Regions from separate parts of the Kitasatospora gansuensis genome, predicted to be linked through region 2. Evidence: riboswitches for the same ligand, from Rfam matches in the RefSeq annotation. Region 2 holds a riboswitch; the other holds the start of a gene.
What was found. A riboswitch is a leader RNA that binds a small molecule or an ion and turns the genes downstream of it on or off. The one in region 2 is predicted to bind cyclic di-AMP.

Region 1 (7,149 bases), 760 kb from region 2:
CCGGCGCAGCCCGGTCCGGCGCAGGCGGCCGACGCCCAGCTGCCGATCAGGATCAGTCTGGTGCACCGCTCGCCGCAGGTGGTCTGCGCGGTCAGCGACCCGAGCAGCCGGGGTCCGGTGGCCCGGGAGCCCGACTTCGTCGCGGAGTCCGGGCGGGGGCTGCACCTGGTGGACTCGTTCAGCCGGGCCTGGGGCTGGCACCCGCTGGCCGGCGCGGGGAAGGTGGTCTGGGCGGTCTTCGAGGCGGAGAACGCCGAGGTCGAGATGGCGGGCCGGCACCGGCGCTCGGCCTGAGCGGGCCGCAAGAAATGACGAAGGCCGTCGCGGTGACTTCCACGACGGCCTTTGACGCACCACCAGGTGATGCCGGATCAGCCGGCCAGGTGGTCGAACTCCCCATCCTTCGCGCCGAGCAGCAGGGCGGTGATCTCCGCCCGGGTGTAGATGAGCGCCGGTCCGTCCGGGAACCGGGAGTTGCGCATCGCGACGTCGCCGCCGGGCAGCGCCGCGAACTCCACGCAGTTCCCCTGTGAGTTGCTGTGTCGGCTCTTCTGCCAGACCACGTCTTCGAGGTCCGCAGCCGCCATGCCGTTGTACGTGTTCTGCATTCGAATTCTCCCCGACGAGCCTGGCGTTTACCTCACTTGACGTGATGATAGCTCCAGTGCACGTGCATCAGCACGGGTGTTTGCGCGTGCACGGGATGGGCATCATCTCTCCACGGACCTTGCCAGGCAGGCAAGTTGACGCCACTTATGTGGACAAAGCCGAGCAATTCGTGAACATACCGATAACTGCGCGTACTCGAACTCCAGCGGGTTGTCGATCTTGCCGGGCACTCCGGAGCGCCTCACGGTCCGTCACCCGGGCCGGATTGTGACGCCGATCACCGTCCGGAGGGCGGGCCGACTGTGGTCCGGTCCGCCGAATGTCCTACGATCTCCGCCATGAGCACAGCAGCCATCCCGGGCGCGCCACTGCCCGTCCGCACTCCAGGCTCCCGTGCGCGGGGGCGCCACCGCCGTCCCGAGCGGCCGGAGATTCCGGCGGGCTCGCCGAGTCTGGTGCTGGCCGTCCCGGCCGCCGCCGGTCCGGAGTCCCGCCCCGTGGTCGAGGAACTCCTCTCGATCGTCCGGGGTGAGCAGCCCGGCATCGAGGCGGCCGCCGCGTACCTGGAGAGCACCGACCCGGAGTACCCCACCATCGCCGGACTGCTCGCGCAGGCCGCCGAGGCCGGTCTCCCGGCACCTGTCCTGGTGCCCCTGCTGCCCGGCCCGCACGGCTTCCTGACGGAGCTGCACCGCCTGGCCGCCGAGACCGGCGCCACCGTCACCGACGTACTCGGCCCGCACCCGCTGCTTGCCGAGGCCGTGCACGTCCGGCTCTCCGAGGCCGGGCTGGCCCGGGCCGACCGGGCCCGGCTGTTCGCGATCGCCACGGCCGCGGACGGTGTCGTCCTCACCACCGCCGGCGGCGAGGAGGCGGCCGCGGCCGCCGGGATCACCGGGGTGCTGCTGGCCGCACGGCTGGCGGTGCCGGTGGTTGCGGCGGCGCTGGACGTGCCCGGTTCGGTGCTGGCCGCCGTCGAGCACCTCCGGGCGACCGGGTCGGTGCGGCCGGCGCTCGCACCGCTGGTGATCGGGCCGGAGGCCGATCCGGAGCTGCTGGCGACGGCGGCCGAGGAGACGGGGTGCCCCGGGGCGGCTCCGCTCGGCGCCTACGCGGCGCTCGGGCAGCTGGTCGCTTCGGCTTACCTGTCGGCGCTGCAGATCGCGCTTCCTGACGAGGCGTAGCCCTTTTTCGCAGGGCGCTCGGTTGCACTATCCAGGGGCTCGGGGAACTGCGACGAGATCTGGCGTGCGGGTCACAGGCGAAAGTGCCTGGCCATGCACGCGGGAGTGACCTTCTACGAGGTCGGCGTCGCAGTTCCCCGAGCCCCTGCGCCGTAGGCGGCTGAGGAGTCGTGCAAGGTGATGTGCGGGGTGGTGACCGGGCGGGGGGCCGGGGTGGCGGTGGTGGGGGTGCGGGTGTTGTCGCGGCGGACCTCGACGGCCTGGGGCTGGCCGGCCTTGCGGAGGACGATGCGTTTGGGCTCGGGGAGGGCGGGGTCGAACCAGAGCTCGGGGCCGCCGAACTCGCAGTCCAGGATCGCGATGTCCTCCGGTGCCCCGCCGTCCACGGCGGCGAACGCGACGCCCGCCTTCCGATAGCCCGTCAGCCGACTGCGGGTCACCAGGACGGTCTCCCCGGGCAGTTGGTGGTGCTTGGTGGAGATCGCGAAGTCGGACTGGCCGGCCCCGTCGATCAGCAGGCCGTCCAGCACCGTGCCCTTCTCCCGGCCGAGGGCGTGCAGGGCCACTCCCCCGGCGGCGTTGCCGTAGAGGACACTGCCGGTGTAGTCGAAGTCGTTCAGGTAGGCGCCGTGCTCGATGCCCCAGCCGCCGTTGTGGTAGGCGACGAACTGGCCGACCACGTGGTGGTGTTGGGCGTTCAGCCAGACGAAGATGCCGTTCTCCAGGTTGTTGTGCGCCAGGCAGCGTTCGAAGGTCCAGACACCCTCACTGGTCTCCGGCCAGTGGTAGCCGGAGGCGCCGTTCGCGCCCTGCACGCCGACCGCCACACAGTCCCTGGCCACTCCGCCGGTGCCCGCGCCGAGGCTGAAGCCGGTCAGCCGGTAGCCGCGCGGGTTGGGGTCGAAGAGCGTCCGGGAGGCGACGCAGGAGTCGTAGGTGATGTCGTCGGACGGGCCCTGCGGGGTGCGGGTGTCCAGCGGCCCGTCCCACCAGTAGGCGTCCTCCCAGGTCTGGTGGCTGATGCAGCTGCGGAAGGTGATGCCGTGGCTGGCGTGCGGGACGAACGCGTGGCTGCCGGTGTCCCGGACCACCACGCCTTCGACCACGGTGCCCCGGGTGGTGTCGCCGAGCATGTGGAAGTGCAGCCCGTACCGGCCGAGCACCGGCTCGGTGACCGCTTTGCCGTTCCACTGGTCCTTGCCGGGGGCGCGCGGCCCGAGCCAGCGCAGGGCGGCGTGCCGGACGTCGGACTTGCGTGAGCTGGTCAGGTGGACGTGGGCGCGGCCCTTCTCGGTGCCCTCGATTCGGACATTACGGGTCAAATTCAGTACTTCTGCCCCGACGGTGACGCCCCCTCCGGTCGTCACCCGGGGGTGCGGGTACTTGAGCGGGCCGTCCAGGGTGACCGTGCTGCCGCTGATCGCGGCGATGGTCCGCAGGTCGTACCGCTCGGAGAAGCCGTCGGTGTCCGGTGCCCCGGTCGGGGTGATCGCGAGCTCGTCGCCGGGGCGCCAGCCGGTCGGCGCGGCGGCCAGGGCGATGGTGGTGTCGCCGGGCTTGAGCGCCGCCGCGGCGCGCACCCAGGCCGTCCTGGCGGCGCCGTCCAGTCGGAGGTAGCCCGCGCCGGTGACCCAGAGGCCGGTGTCGCTGGGCACCAGGGTCATGCCGCCGCCCTGGAAGCGCCGTTCGTCGACGGCGGGGAACCGCAGGGTGTGCAGCAGGGCGGTGTCGGCCGGAGCCAGCGTCAGGCTGCCCTTCACCTCGACGTTGCCCGCCGAGCTGAGCACCACCGAGCGGTCGGCCGCGAAGGTCAGCGAGCCGGTTGCTTCGACCACCAACGAGCCAACGGCCGCATCGGCGTCCAGCACCACGTGGTCGGCGATCCGGACGGCGGCGGCGGGGCTCGGCAGCGTGCCGCCCCAGCCCGCCGGATCCGACCACGGCCTGGCCGGCTTGGCCGGCTCCGGGGAGGGCGACGGCGAGGGCTCCGGGGAGGCGGACGGCGGCGGCTCGCCGTGCGAGTGGGACGCCCCGGGGGTGGGCGGCGGCGGAGCCGAGGCGACGTCAGGGGCGTCGCCGGTGCGCCGGACCAGCTCCTCGACGCCGATCGCGGCGACCACGGTGCCGGCCGCGATCCAGCCGAGTACCTTCCTGCGCCCGGCCTTTGCCGAGTCGTTACCTTCCGGGGCCGATCCGGGCCCCTTCGCGTGCCGCATGGTGCCGCGCACCTCTCCCCCGGGCCGCGCCCGCGGCCGCCTCGCCTGAAGCATAGGCAAGTCCCTTGGACGGCAAGGGATTTGATCAGATTCGATCGAAATCCATCAACGGAACGGACAGTTCCGCATCATGAAGGTTCCATAAAATAACCATGATCCACATCACAGAGGTTTGCGGTTTGAACTTGAGTCTGCCTAACGTGCTCCCCTGTTCGTGGCCACACGGACCCAGTTCATCCGGAACGCCGAGTCCTGCCATCGGATGAACAGGCAGCGAAGCAACGCACCATGGCAGGGGCGGGGGAACCACAGGTAAGTCGCCTGCAATTGGTCCGATTTGACCGATTTCAGGCTTGGGGTGAAGCCGTGCTCACGCACGGCCGGGCAACTCCAGCCCGAATCCGACAGCTCACCTCGCAGGCGTGGGAGAGGAACGCATCTTCATGCTGTCCAGCAGCGCGTCCAAGCGCACCCGCCGTCTGATCGCCGCGACCGGTGTGGTCGGCATCGGCCTCTCGGTCCCGTGCCTCACGGCCGGCTCCGCCTCCGCCGCCACCGTCTCCACCTGGGACAAGGTCGCCCAGTGCGAGTCCACCGGCGACTGGAGCATCAACACCGGCAACGGCTTCTACGGCGGTCTCCAGTTCACCTCCAGCACCTGGGCCGAGTTCGGTGGCAAGCAGTACGCCGCCCAGGCCAACCAGGCCAGCAAGGGCCAGCAGATAGCGATCGCCGAGAAGGTGCTCGCCTCCCAGGGCCCCGGCGCCTGGCCGGTCTGCTCCGTCAAGGCCGGTCTGACCAAGGGCGGCGGCGCCGCCCAGGTCGACACCTCCTCGAACGACACCGCTGCGAAGGCCACCACCCCCAAGGCCGCCACCCCGGCGCCCAAGGCGGCCGAGCAGCAGCAGACCACCACCACGACCACCGCGGCCAAGAGCTACACCGTGGTCGCCGGTGACTGGCTCTCCACCATCGCGCAGAGCCAGAACGTCGAGGGCGGCTGGGAGAAGCTCTACGAGCTCAACAAGTCGGTCCTGACCGAGGGCCCGGACATGATCTACCCGGGTCAGCAGCTGGCGCTCGGCGGCACCACCACCGTCGTCACCAGCGCGCCGAAGTCGACCGCCCCGGCGCCGACTTCGTCCTCGGCCGGTGCCGGCACCAAGACCACCAAGAGCAGCAAGGCCGCGTCCGGCTCCACCGCCACCACCGCGGTGGCGGCGACCGGCAGCAAGGCCGCCGCGATCAACTTCGCGATGTCCAAGCTCGGCCAGGCGTACGTCTACGGCGGCAGCAGCAACGGCGGCTGGGACTGCTCGGGTCTGACCCAGGCGGCCTTCCGCCAGGCCGGGATCTCCCTGCCGCGGATCGCCAACGACCAGGCGGACGCCAGCACCCGGGTCTCGCTGGACAACCTCCAGGCCGGCGACCTGCTCTTCTGGTCGAACAACGGCAGCAACTCCGGCGTCTACCACGTCGCCATCTACATCGGTGGCGGCAAGTACGTCGAGGCCGCCAACCCGCGCGCGGGCGTGAAGACCGAGTCCGTCGCCAACTGGGCGCCGGACTTCGCCGGTCGCGTCTGACAGGCCCCGGCTGGTAGGCCGCTGCCCCCGGAGACCTGGTCGGCTCCGGGGGCAGCGGCCTGCGCGCGGCGATTATCCTTACGGGTGATGTGCGCCTTCGCTCCGTTGGTCATGTCGCGGAGTTACCCAACGGCACGTTCGACCGCGAGGACCAGTCATGACCGAGCAGCCCACCGCGACCCAGCGGATCGCCGAGACCATCCGGCCCGCGATGCTCCAGGGTCTGCAGAACGCCGACCTCGGCGGCGCCGCCGGCACCCAGCACATCAACGCGTGGGCGGACTGGATCGCCGAGGCGGTCTTCCACACCACCGTCCAGCCGCTCGCCACCGAGCGCGACGCCTTCGCCGACCGGGTGGACACCCTCAGCGAGGTCGCCAAGCGCCACAAGGCGAACTACCTCGAGGCGGTCCAGGACGTCCAGCGGCTGACCTCCCGGGTCACCGAGCTGGAGGCCGAACTCGCCGGGCTGCGCGAGCCGTCCGCCGAGCCGCCGACCGACTGAAACCCGCGGGACACGGCCGAGTTGGGGCCCGCCCCGCGCCTGCGGCGGTAGTAGGCGACCGTGACCGCCGCCAGCAGCGGCCCCCAGGCGAACAGAGGAAGGTAGCAGGCCAGCAGCAGCCAGAAGCCCGGGCCGCTGTTCGGCAGGGCCTCGCCGGTGTCGTTCAGCGGTTCGACCAGGTGCAGGAGCTGGTTGAGGGCCGCATAGCCGAGCAGCGTGAAGACCAGGAAGGCGCCGACCGCCGCCGGAACGACCGCGGCCGCCACCGGGATCCGCCGGCCGCCGAGCAGCGGGACCCAGCCGGGCACCACCTCGCCCCAGGGCCGGACCAGTCCGAGCGTGAGCAGCGCGAGGCCCTCCGAGACCAGGCTGAGCAGCAGCACGTACGGCCGCTCCCAGGCGGTCCACACGTGCTCGCCGTACCAGTCGGGGAATCCCGTCACCAGGCCGATCCGCCACAGGCCGGACGGCAGGGCGACCAGCGGGACGGCGTGGGCGGCGACGACGGCCCAGCGGGGTGCGGGCTTGATCATGTGACGGCTCCTCGGTTCCGGCCCACGGATGGGCACGGACCGATCCTGCCGCCGGAGCCGCCCCGGCCGCCTCGGCCTCCGGGGCGGACCGTCTCCCCCCGGCGGGGGATCACCGTCGCTCCGGCGGACGAGAAAGCCGTGTGGGGCCCGGGGGTCAACCCCCGGGCCCCACACGGACGGACGGTCAGTTCTTCGGGTTGGCCCCGGTCGAGCCGCGCATCACCAGCTCGGGCTGGAACATGAACTCGGCGCGCTGCCCCGGGTTTCCGCCGACCTCCTCCAGCAGGGCGTCGACGGCGGCGGTGGCCATCGCCTCGACCGGCTGGCGGATGGTGGTGAGCGGCGGCTCGGTGAAGGCGATCAGCGGGGAGTCGTCGAAGCCGACCACCGAGACGTCCTGCGGGACCGAGAGCCCGCGCTGGCGGACCGCCCGGATCGCGCCGAGCGCCATCATGTCGCTGCCGCAGACGATCGCGGTGCAGCCCTTGTCGAGCAGCGCGTTGGCCGCCGCGTGGC
Region 2 (7,149 bases):
GACGGTGCGTGGCACCAGCCAGCGTCCGGTGGCGCTGCTGGTGCTGGCCGCGACGCTGTTCACCACGCTGGAGTTCCCGGTGCTGTTCAACCAGGTGGTGAACAGTCAGCCGTGGGGCGTGGCGGTGCTGACGGTGCGTAACCTGCTGCTGCTGGCCGCCGCGATCCTGTCCTGCGTCCGGCTCTGGCGCTCCACCCGGGCCCCCGAGCCGGTCCGGACGCTGGTGCTGCCGCCCGCGCTGGAGGCGCCGGTGCCGGCCGGGTACCCGGTCCGGCCGGGGATCGCCTACGAGCAGGACCTGTTGGACGGCATCGACAGCGCGAACTCCGTCCGGCAGTGATCTCCGCGCTCAGTGCGCGTAGCGCTGGTGCAGGTCCTCGCCCCACTGCCGGGTGAGGTCGGCCAGCCCGAGGCCCAGCCGGGCCCGGCAGAGCCCGTCCAGCCACTCCTCCCGGCCTCCGGCGGGCTCGGTGGCCCCGACGGCCCGGTAGAAGCCGACCAGGCGCTGCTCGCCGAACCGGCGGGCGATCAGGTCGCAGGCGGACCAGGCGAGTTCGTACGCCAGGCCGATGCCGGCCGAGCCGGCCGCGAAGTCGGCGTCGGCGGGCAGCGCCGCCGTGAAGCCCTGGGCCGCGGCCGCCCTGGCCAGCTCCGGCGCGATCTGCTTCGGGCTGCGGCCGGTGCCCCGGTAGCCGGTGTAGTCGGCGACGCCCTCGGAGAGCCAGAGCGGCGTCCAGGGCCGGGTGTCGGCCCGGGTCGCCACGTGGGTGGCCTCGTGCACGGTGACCACCCGGCGGCCGAGCTCGCTGAGCCCGGCGTACGCCTGCGGGTTGATCAGCACCCGGTCGGCCGGGCTGTGCAGCGGTGCCCCGGCGGCGGCCGTGGTGACGGCGGCTATGCCCTGGTACCCGGCGGCGGAGACCCCGAGCAGCTGGGCGAACTGCTCGCCGGTGGCCGGGTGACAGAGCAGCAGCCGGCCCGGCCAGTCGCCGCCCCAGACCTCGGTCACCAGCGGTACGGCCCGGTCGGCGGTGGCCACCGTCTCGGCCAGCACGGCCGGTTCGGCCTGGCCCAGCGCGATGCTGTGCCCGCCGCGGACCGCCCGGACCTCGCCGAGGTCCCAGAGCGCGGCGGCGCCGACCGGCTGGTCGGTGGTCAGCAGCCACTCGCCGTCCACCAGCTCACAGCCGATCCGCCGGGTCAGGACGGCCGGGTGGTCGTCGAAGTCGGCCACCCGCCAGCCGAGTTCGGCGGTCAGGGTCAGGGCGGCGCCGGCCGGTTCGGTGAAGTCGGTGATCCGGTAGGAGAGTTCGGCCAGCGGGAGCTGCGCCAGCCGGGTCAGTACGGTCAGCTCGGCGGCCCGGTGGGCCGGGGCCACCCCAGCCACCAGCGCGGTGCGGTCCAACCGGAGCAGCGCCCTGGCCCGGTCGGCGAGCAGCGCCTCGATCCGGGGCCGGACCGGGACCGCCTCGGCCCCGGCCGGGGTGGCCGGGGCCACCGGCGGCACCCGGACCGGACGGGCCGGCGGCGGCGAGAGCTGCACCAGACCGGCCGCCGCGAGCAGCAGCGCGGCCCGGCGGGACAGCACGGCGCCGCCGGCCCGCGCCCCGGCGTCCGGGGTCGGGCCGGCCGCCGACGGCAGGGCACCGCTCAGACCCGCACCACCCCGGAGACGGGCATCGCGCTGACGCTCTCGTAGCGGACCCGGGCGCCGGGGTAGGGCGCGTGCACGACCACACCGCCGCCGGCGTACATCCCGACGTGGTGCATGTCCCTGTAGAAGATCACCAGGTCTCCCGGCCGGGCCTCGGCGAGGCTGATCCGCTGCCCCGCGCTTGCCTGCTGCTGCGAGGTGCGCGGCAGGGTCACTCCGGCCTGCCGCCAGGCCCAGTACATCAGACCCGAACAGTCGAACGTACGGGGCCCGGTCGATCCGTAGACGTAGGGGGAGCCGATCTTGCTGCTGGCGGCGGCCAGCGCGGCGGCGGCCTGACTGGAGGCGGCGGGCAGGTTGCCGAGGTCGAGCCGTTCGGCGCCCCGGGCGGCCCGCTTGGCGGCGTCCCTGGCGTCGTCGTCGGCCATCCTGGCCCGCTCCCCCGCGCCCAGCGTGTTCAGCAGCCGCTGAGCCTTGGTCAGCCGCTGCCGGATCTCCTGCTTGCTCTCGTTCAGGGTGCGCCGGACGGACTCCAGCTCGGCCAGCTTGGCGGTGGTCTCGGCCCGCCGCTGGTCGAGCCGGCGCTGACTGTCGATCACCTGCCGCAGGGTGTCGTTCTGCCGCTCCGCCGACTGGTCCAGGGTGCGGGCCCGGTACAGGTAGCCGGCCGGGTCGGAGTCCAGCATCAGCTGCACCGCCGGGTCGATGCCGCCCGCCCGGTACTGGGCGGCGGCCACCGAGCCGAGCCCGGCGCGCAGCCGGTTCAGCTCGTCCTGGCCGACCGCCACCTGGTTCTGCAGCGAGCCGGTGTCGGACTGCAGCTGACGCTGCTCCTCCAGCGCCGCGTTGAACTTCTCCGAGGCCTGCTCGGCTTCCTCGTAGAGCTGATCGACCTGGGCCTTGACGTCCTTGCGGGTGGGCGGCTCGGCCGGGGCCCCGGGCGCGGCCCCGGCGGCGCCGGTGGCGGCCATCCCGAGCACCGTGGTGGCCGCGGCGGTGAACACCAGCGCCCGGGTGAACCGGCGGGCGCCTGGCAGGGGAGAACGACTGTACGTCGACATACCGGCGGCGGCTCCATTCCTGCGCCGGGCCACCGCCGCCGCCCGGGGTCGGGCGGCCTCCGAGCGAAGGTCCGGGGGCAGACGTTAGCGAGTCGCGGCGATCTAGTCCAAACCCCTACAGCACCGAATATTTGACCATTAATCGGACATCTGACCGATCGTCCGGAAACGCCGCAGGCCCGGCACGGGGCCGGGCCTGCGGGAGTTGCTTCGGACGGGTGGTCAGACCCGGACGATGCGGGTGATCGACATGACCGTGGCCGACTCGTGCCGGACCAGGGCTCCGGTGTGCGGGGCGTGCACGATCTGGCCGTTGCCCACGTAGAGGCCGACGTGGCCGCCCCCGCTGTAGATGATCAGGTCACCGGGCTTGGCGTCGGCGATGTTGGTGCCGATGTTCTGGCCGGCCCCCATCTGCGACTGCGAGGTGCGCGGCAGCGAGATCCCGGCCTTGTCGAAGGCCCAGACCATCAGGCCGGAGCAGTCGAAGGAGTTCGGGCCGGTGGCACCCCAGCCGTACGGCTTGCCGATCTGCGCCTCGGCGGCGGCGATCACGGTGGCGGCGTACGAGCCGGCCGGCAGGCCGCTCAGGTCGGTCCGGGTCTCCGAGCGCGAGGCGCGGTCGTCGGCCTTCGGGGTGGCGGCGGCGGCCTTGGTGGCCGACTCGGCGGCGGCCTTGGCCTCGGCGGCCCGCAGCTCGTCCTGCTCCTTGCGGCTGAGCGTGTCGAGCAGCGCCTGCGCGCTCGCCAGCTTGGCCTGGATCTCGTCCTTGCCCGTCTTGAGCTCCTGGGTGGTCTTCTCCAGGTCGGCGAGCTTGTTCTGCGCCTCGGACTTCTGCTGGTCGAGCTTGCTCTGCTCGCCCTTCAGCGTCTTGAGGGTGTCCGCCTGGGAGGTGCCGAGCTGGCTCAGCGAGTCGGCCTGGCCTAGGAAGGCGTCCGGGCTGCTGGAGAGCATCAGCTGGACGGTCGGCGATATCCCGCCGGTCCGGTACTGCTCGGCGGCGATCTCACCCAGGGTGCTCTGAAGGGTGGTCACCTCGGCCTGCTGCCGGGCCACCTGGTCCTGGAGGCCGCTGACCTGCTTCTGCAGGGTCTGCTGCTTCTCCGTCGCCGCGTTGAACTTCTCGGTCGCGACCTCGGCCTGCTCGTTCAGCTGGTCGACCTGGGTCTTGACCTCGTCCTTGGTGGGAGTCGGGTCGGCATGCGCACCGGTCTGGGCGGACAGTGCCACCGCAGCGGCGGCGGCAGCCGTGATGATCGACACGCGGGTGCGGCTGGCAGGCTTGGGACGACGATGGGACGCCACGAAGGCGGGCTCCTTCTTCCTACGTCCGCCTACCGGGTGAGCTGACGGGTTCGGGCTGGAAGAGATGCCCTACGACGCCTCACCGCCGAGCCGTCTCACGACGGTCCGTCGACCTGGCGCCGATTCACCCCGAGGAACATGGTTCCCCGGCTCCGATCGACAGCGCCCTCACTCGGGCTTCCCCGTAAGGCAGTCGGACTGCCTCGCTGTGTCTCGGACTCGGCGGTAACCCCCGCCGCCACCCAGGCTGGGTGATCGACAGTGCGGTGGTTCGAGATGGACCCTAGTAACCCAACCGTGATCGGTTCAAATCCTTGTAAGAAAAAAGTCGTAATGAAGTCGTGATTCTTTGGAGAATACGACTGAGTGTGACCGGAAATGCACGCTGTGCCGATGGATTCTCAGGATGCGGTCACAGCGAGGCCCACCAGAGGTGTCCCAGATCACAGGGAGGTTCTGGCGGGCCCGCGCGTGTCACAGGGCGTCAGTTGTGCGCCTTGAGGGGGAGATGTCCGTTATGCCGTGTCAGGCTGACGGTGGATCAGACCCGGCGGATGGTCTTGATCGGCATCGCGTCGGCCTTCATGATCTTCACGACGTCACCGGTGTGCGGCGCGTGCACCACGTAGCCGTTGCCGATGTAGATCCCGATGTGGTGCGCGTCCGAGTGGTAGACCACCAGGTCGCCCGGCTGCGCGTTGGCGTAGTCCTTGCCGACGTTGGTGCCGACGGTGGCCTGCTCCTGCGAGGTGCGCGGCAGCGAGACGCCCGCCTGCTGGTACGCCCAGACCACCAGGCCGGAGCAGTCGAAGGAGTTCGGTCCGGTGGCACCCCAGACGTACGGCTTGCCCTGCTTGCCCATCGCGGCGTTGACCGCCACACCGGCGTAGCCGCCGACGGCCGGCAGCGAGCCGACGTCGATCCGCTCCCCGCCGCGCGAGGCGCGGTCGCCCAGGACGGCGTTCCGGTCGGCCGAGCTCAGCTGGTTGAGCAGCTTCTGCGCCTCGGCCAGCTTCTTCTGCACCTCGGCCTTGGCGTCGTTCAGCACCTTGGTGTTGCGGTCCAGCTCGGCCAGCGTCTCCGCGGCCTCGACCTTCTGCTGGTCCAGCCGGCGCTGCTGGTCCTGCAGCGACTTCAGGGTCTGCGACTGGGTCTGGTTCACCTGGTCGACGCTGGACGCCTTGCTCAGGTAGTTCTCCGGGTCGGAGGAGAGCATCAGCGCGACCGAGGGGTCCACCCCGCCGTCGCGGTACTCCTGCGCCGCCACGGCCGCCAGGCCGCCCTGAAGCTGCGTCATCTGCTCCTGGCCGCGGGCCACCTGGTCCTGGAGCTGGTCGGCCTGCTTGCGCAGCTGGTCGGTCCGCTCCTTGGCGCCGTTGTAGCGCTCGGCGGCCTGCTCCTGCTCGGTGAAGAGCTGGTCGACCTGGACCTTCACCTCGTCCTTGCTCGGCTTGGCCGGCGCCGCGTGGGCACCCGCCTGGGCCGACAGGGCGACCGCGGTCGCTGCGGCAGCGGTCAGCACGGAGACCCGTGCACGGCTCGGCTGCTTGGGGCGGCGGTGGGAAGCCAAAGGACTAGCTCCTTCATCACTCCTGGACGCGACCTCACCCGTTCGGGTGCTTGTCCAGAATATAGGTTTGACGCCCGACCCTAGTGAAGTTGTCACGGGTGCGCCACTCCCCTACCCCTACGAACTTCCGCCCACAGACCGGAATTCACCGGACCGACACAACCCGGTCACCCGCCCTGACCAGCCGTCAGTCAGGCTTACGGCCTGGCCAGCCGCTTCAGCAGGAGCAGCGAGGCCACCGGGCGCGCACCGGCCTTCTTCACGCCGTCGGCGACCTCCTTGTCGGTGGAGACCACCACCACCGGACGTCCCTGCGGCTCGGCCCTGACCAGCCGCCGGATCAGCTCGTCCGCGGTCTCGCCGGTCCGGCTGAACCGGACCCTGACCCCGCGCGGCGGCGCCAGGATCACCGGCACGTCCAGGTCCTGGCCGTCGAAGACACAGGTCACCTCGGCCTGGGTGCGCTGGGCCAGCATCGCCAGACCGCCGAGCAGCCGGATCCGCTGCTGCTCCAGCGGCAGCGTCGGGTACCCGGTCTTGGTCACGTTGTAGCCGTCCACCACCAGGTGGACCTGAGGGATCGCCAGCAGCTGGTCCAGCAGCGCCGGGTCGTCCTCGGCCAGCGCCCGCCGGGCCACGTCGTGCGGCGAGGCCGAGGCCGGGGCCACCGCGTCCACCAGATCGGCCGGGTGGATCTGCGCCACCGGCAGCGCCAGCTCCCGCTGGAGGCCCTGGGCGGACTGCAGCACGGTGTCCAGCAGCAGCCGCAGCCGCATGTCCTCGACGCTGCGGCCCTCCCGGGCCGAGCGGCGGCCGGTCTCCAACGCGGTCTCCAACTCGGTGATCCGGTGCCGGAGCCGACGGGCCTCGGCCTCCGCCGCACTGTGCTCGGTGGCCGCCGCGGCCCGCGCCTCGGCCAGCTCGGACTGCGCCTTGCGAGCCTCGGCCTGCGCCCGCCGGGTGTCGCTCTCCAGCGTGCGGACCTTCTTCCGGAGCGACTCGGCCTCGCGTCGGACGCCCTCGGAGTCGGCCCGCTGCCGGTCCAGGTCGGCCCTGGACTGGGCGCGCAGCTCGGCCAGCTCCTCCTGGAGCTTCTCGACCAGCCGGGCCGCCTCGGCCGCCGCGCCCTCGGCGCCGGCCCGCTCGACCTGCTCGCCCGCCTCGCTGACCAGCCGGGCCCAGCCCGCCGGCCGGAGCAGGTAGGCGGCCGCCGCCACGTCCATCGGGTCGGCGGCGCCCGGCACGCTGCCCGCCTCCAGCGCCTGCACCAGATCCGGCTGCCCGAGCCGGAGCCGATCGGCTATCCGCAGCCGGAAGGCCGGGTCCGCCTCCAGCGCGGCGGCCAGCGCGGTGGCCGCGTACTTGGCCCGCCGGGCCGGGGTGAACTTCGCGTACTGGCGCAGTGAGACCGGCAGTTCGGCCGCCGGCAGGCCGCCGAGCGCGTCGGCGGCGATCCCCACCACCCGGTGCCGGACGCCCTCGGGGAGCGGCCGGCCGAGCTGCTCCGGGCTGTCCACGGTGGGGTCAGGGCCGTCGGCGGGAGCGGGCGACGGGGCATC

Region 1: it holds a riboswitch for cyclic di-AMP, as region 2 does, so the genes downstream of both, F4556_RS30840 (transglycosylase family protein) here and F4556_RS27510 (C40 family peptidase) in region 2, are expected to answer to the same signal.

The regions. Positions count from the first base shown of each region.
Region 1 covers NZ_JACHJR010000001.1:6,845,808-6,852,956, reverse strand. The annotation lists gene F4556_RS30860 (ATP-binding protein) at 1-294, shown strand, start outside; gene F4556_RS30855 (DUF397 domain-containing protein) at 372-608, opposite strand; gene F4556_RS30850 (sirohydrochlorin chelatase) at 948-1,793, shown strand; gene F4556_RS30845 (hypothetical protein) at 1,907-4,009, opposite strand; cyclic di-AMP (ydaO/yuaA leader) riboswitch at 4,282-4,447, shown strand; gene F4556_RS30840 (transglycosylase family protein) at 4,453-5,595, shown strand; gene F4556_RS30835 (hypothetical protein) at 5,753-6,100, shown strand; gene F4556_RS30830 (hypothetical protein) at 5,992-6,633, opposite strand; gene F4556_RS30825 (LacI family DNA-binding transcriptional regulator) at 6,818-7,149, opposite strand, start outside.
Region 2 covers NZ_JACHJR010000001.1:6,081,265-6,088,413, reverse strand. The annotation lists gene F4556_RS27525 (glycosyltransferase 87 family protein) at 1-340, shown strand, start outside; gene F4556_RS27520 (hypothetical protein) at 350-1,588, opposite strand; gene F4556_RS27515 (C40 family peptidase) at 1,651-2,715, opposite strand; gene F4556_RS27510 (C40 family peptidase) at 2,938-4,020, opposite strand; cyclic di-AMP (ydaO/yuaA leader) riboswitch at 4,031-4,195, opposite strand; gene F4556_RS27505 (C40 family peptidase) at 4,562-5,590, opposite strand; gene F4556_RS27500 (NYN domain-containing protein) at 5,788-7,107, opposite strand.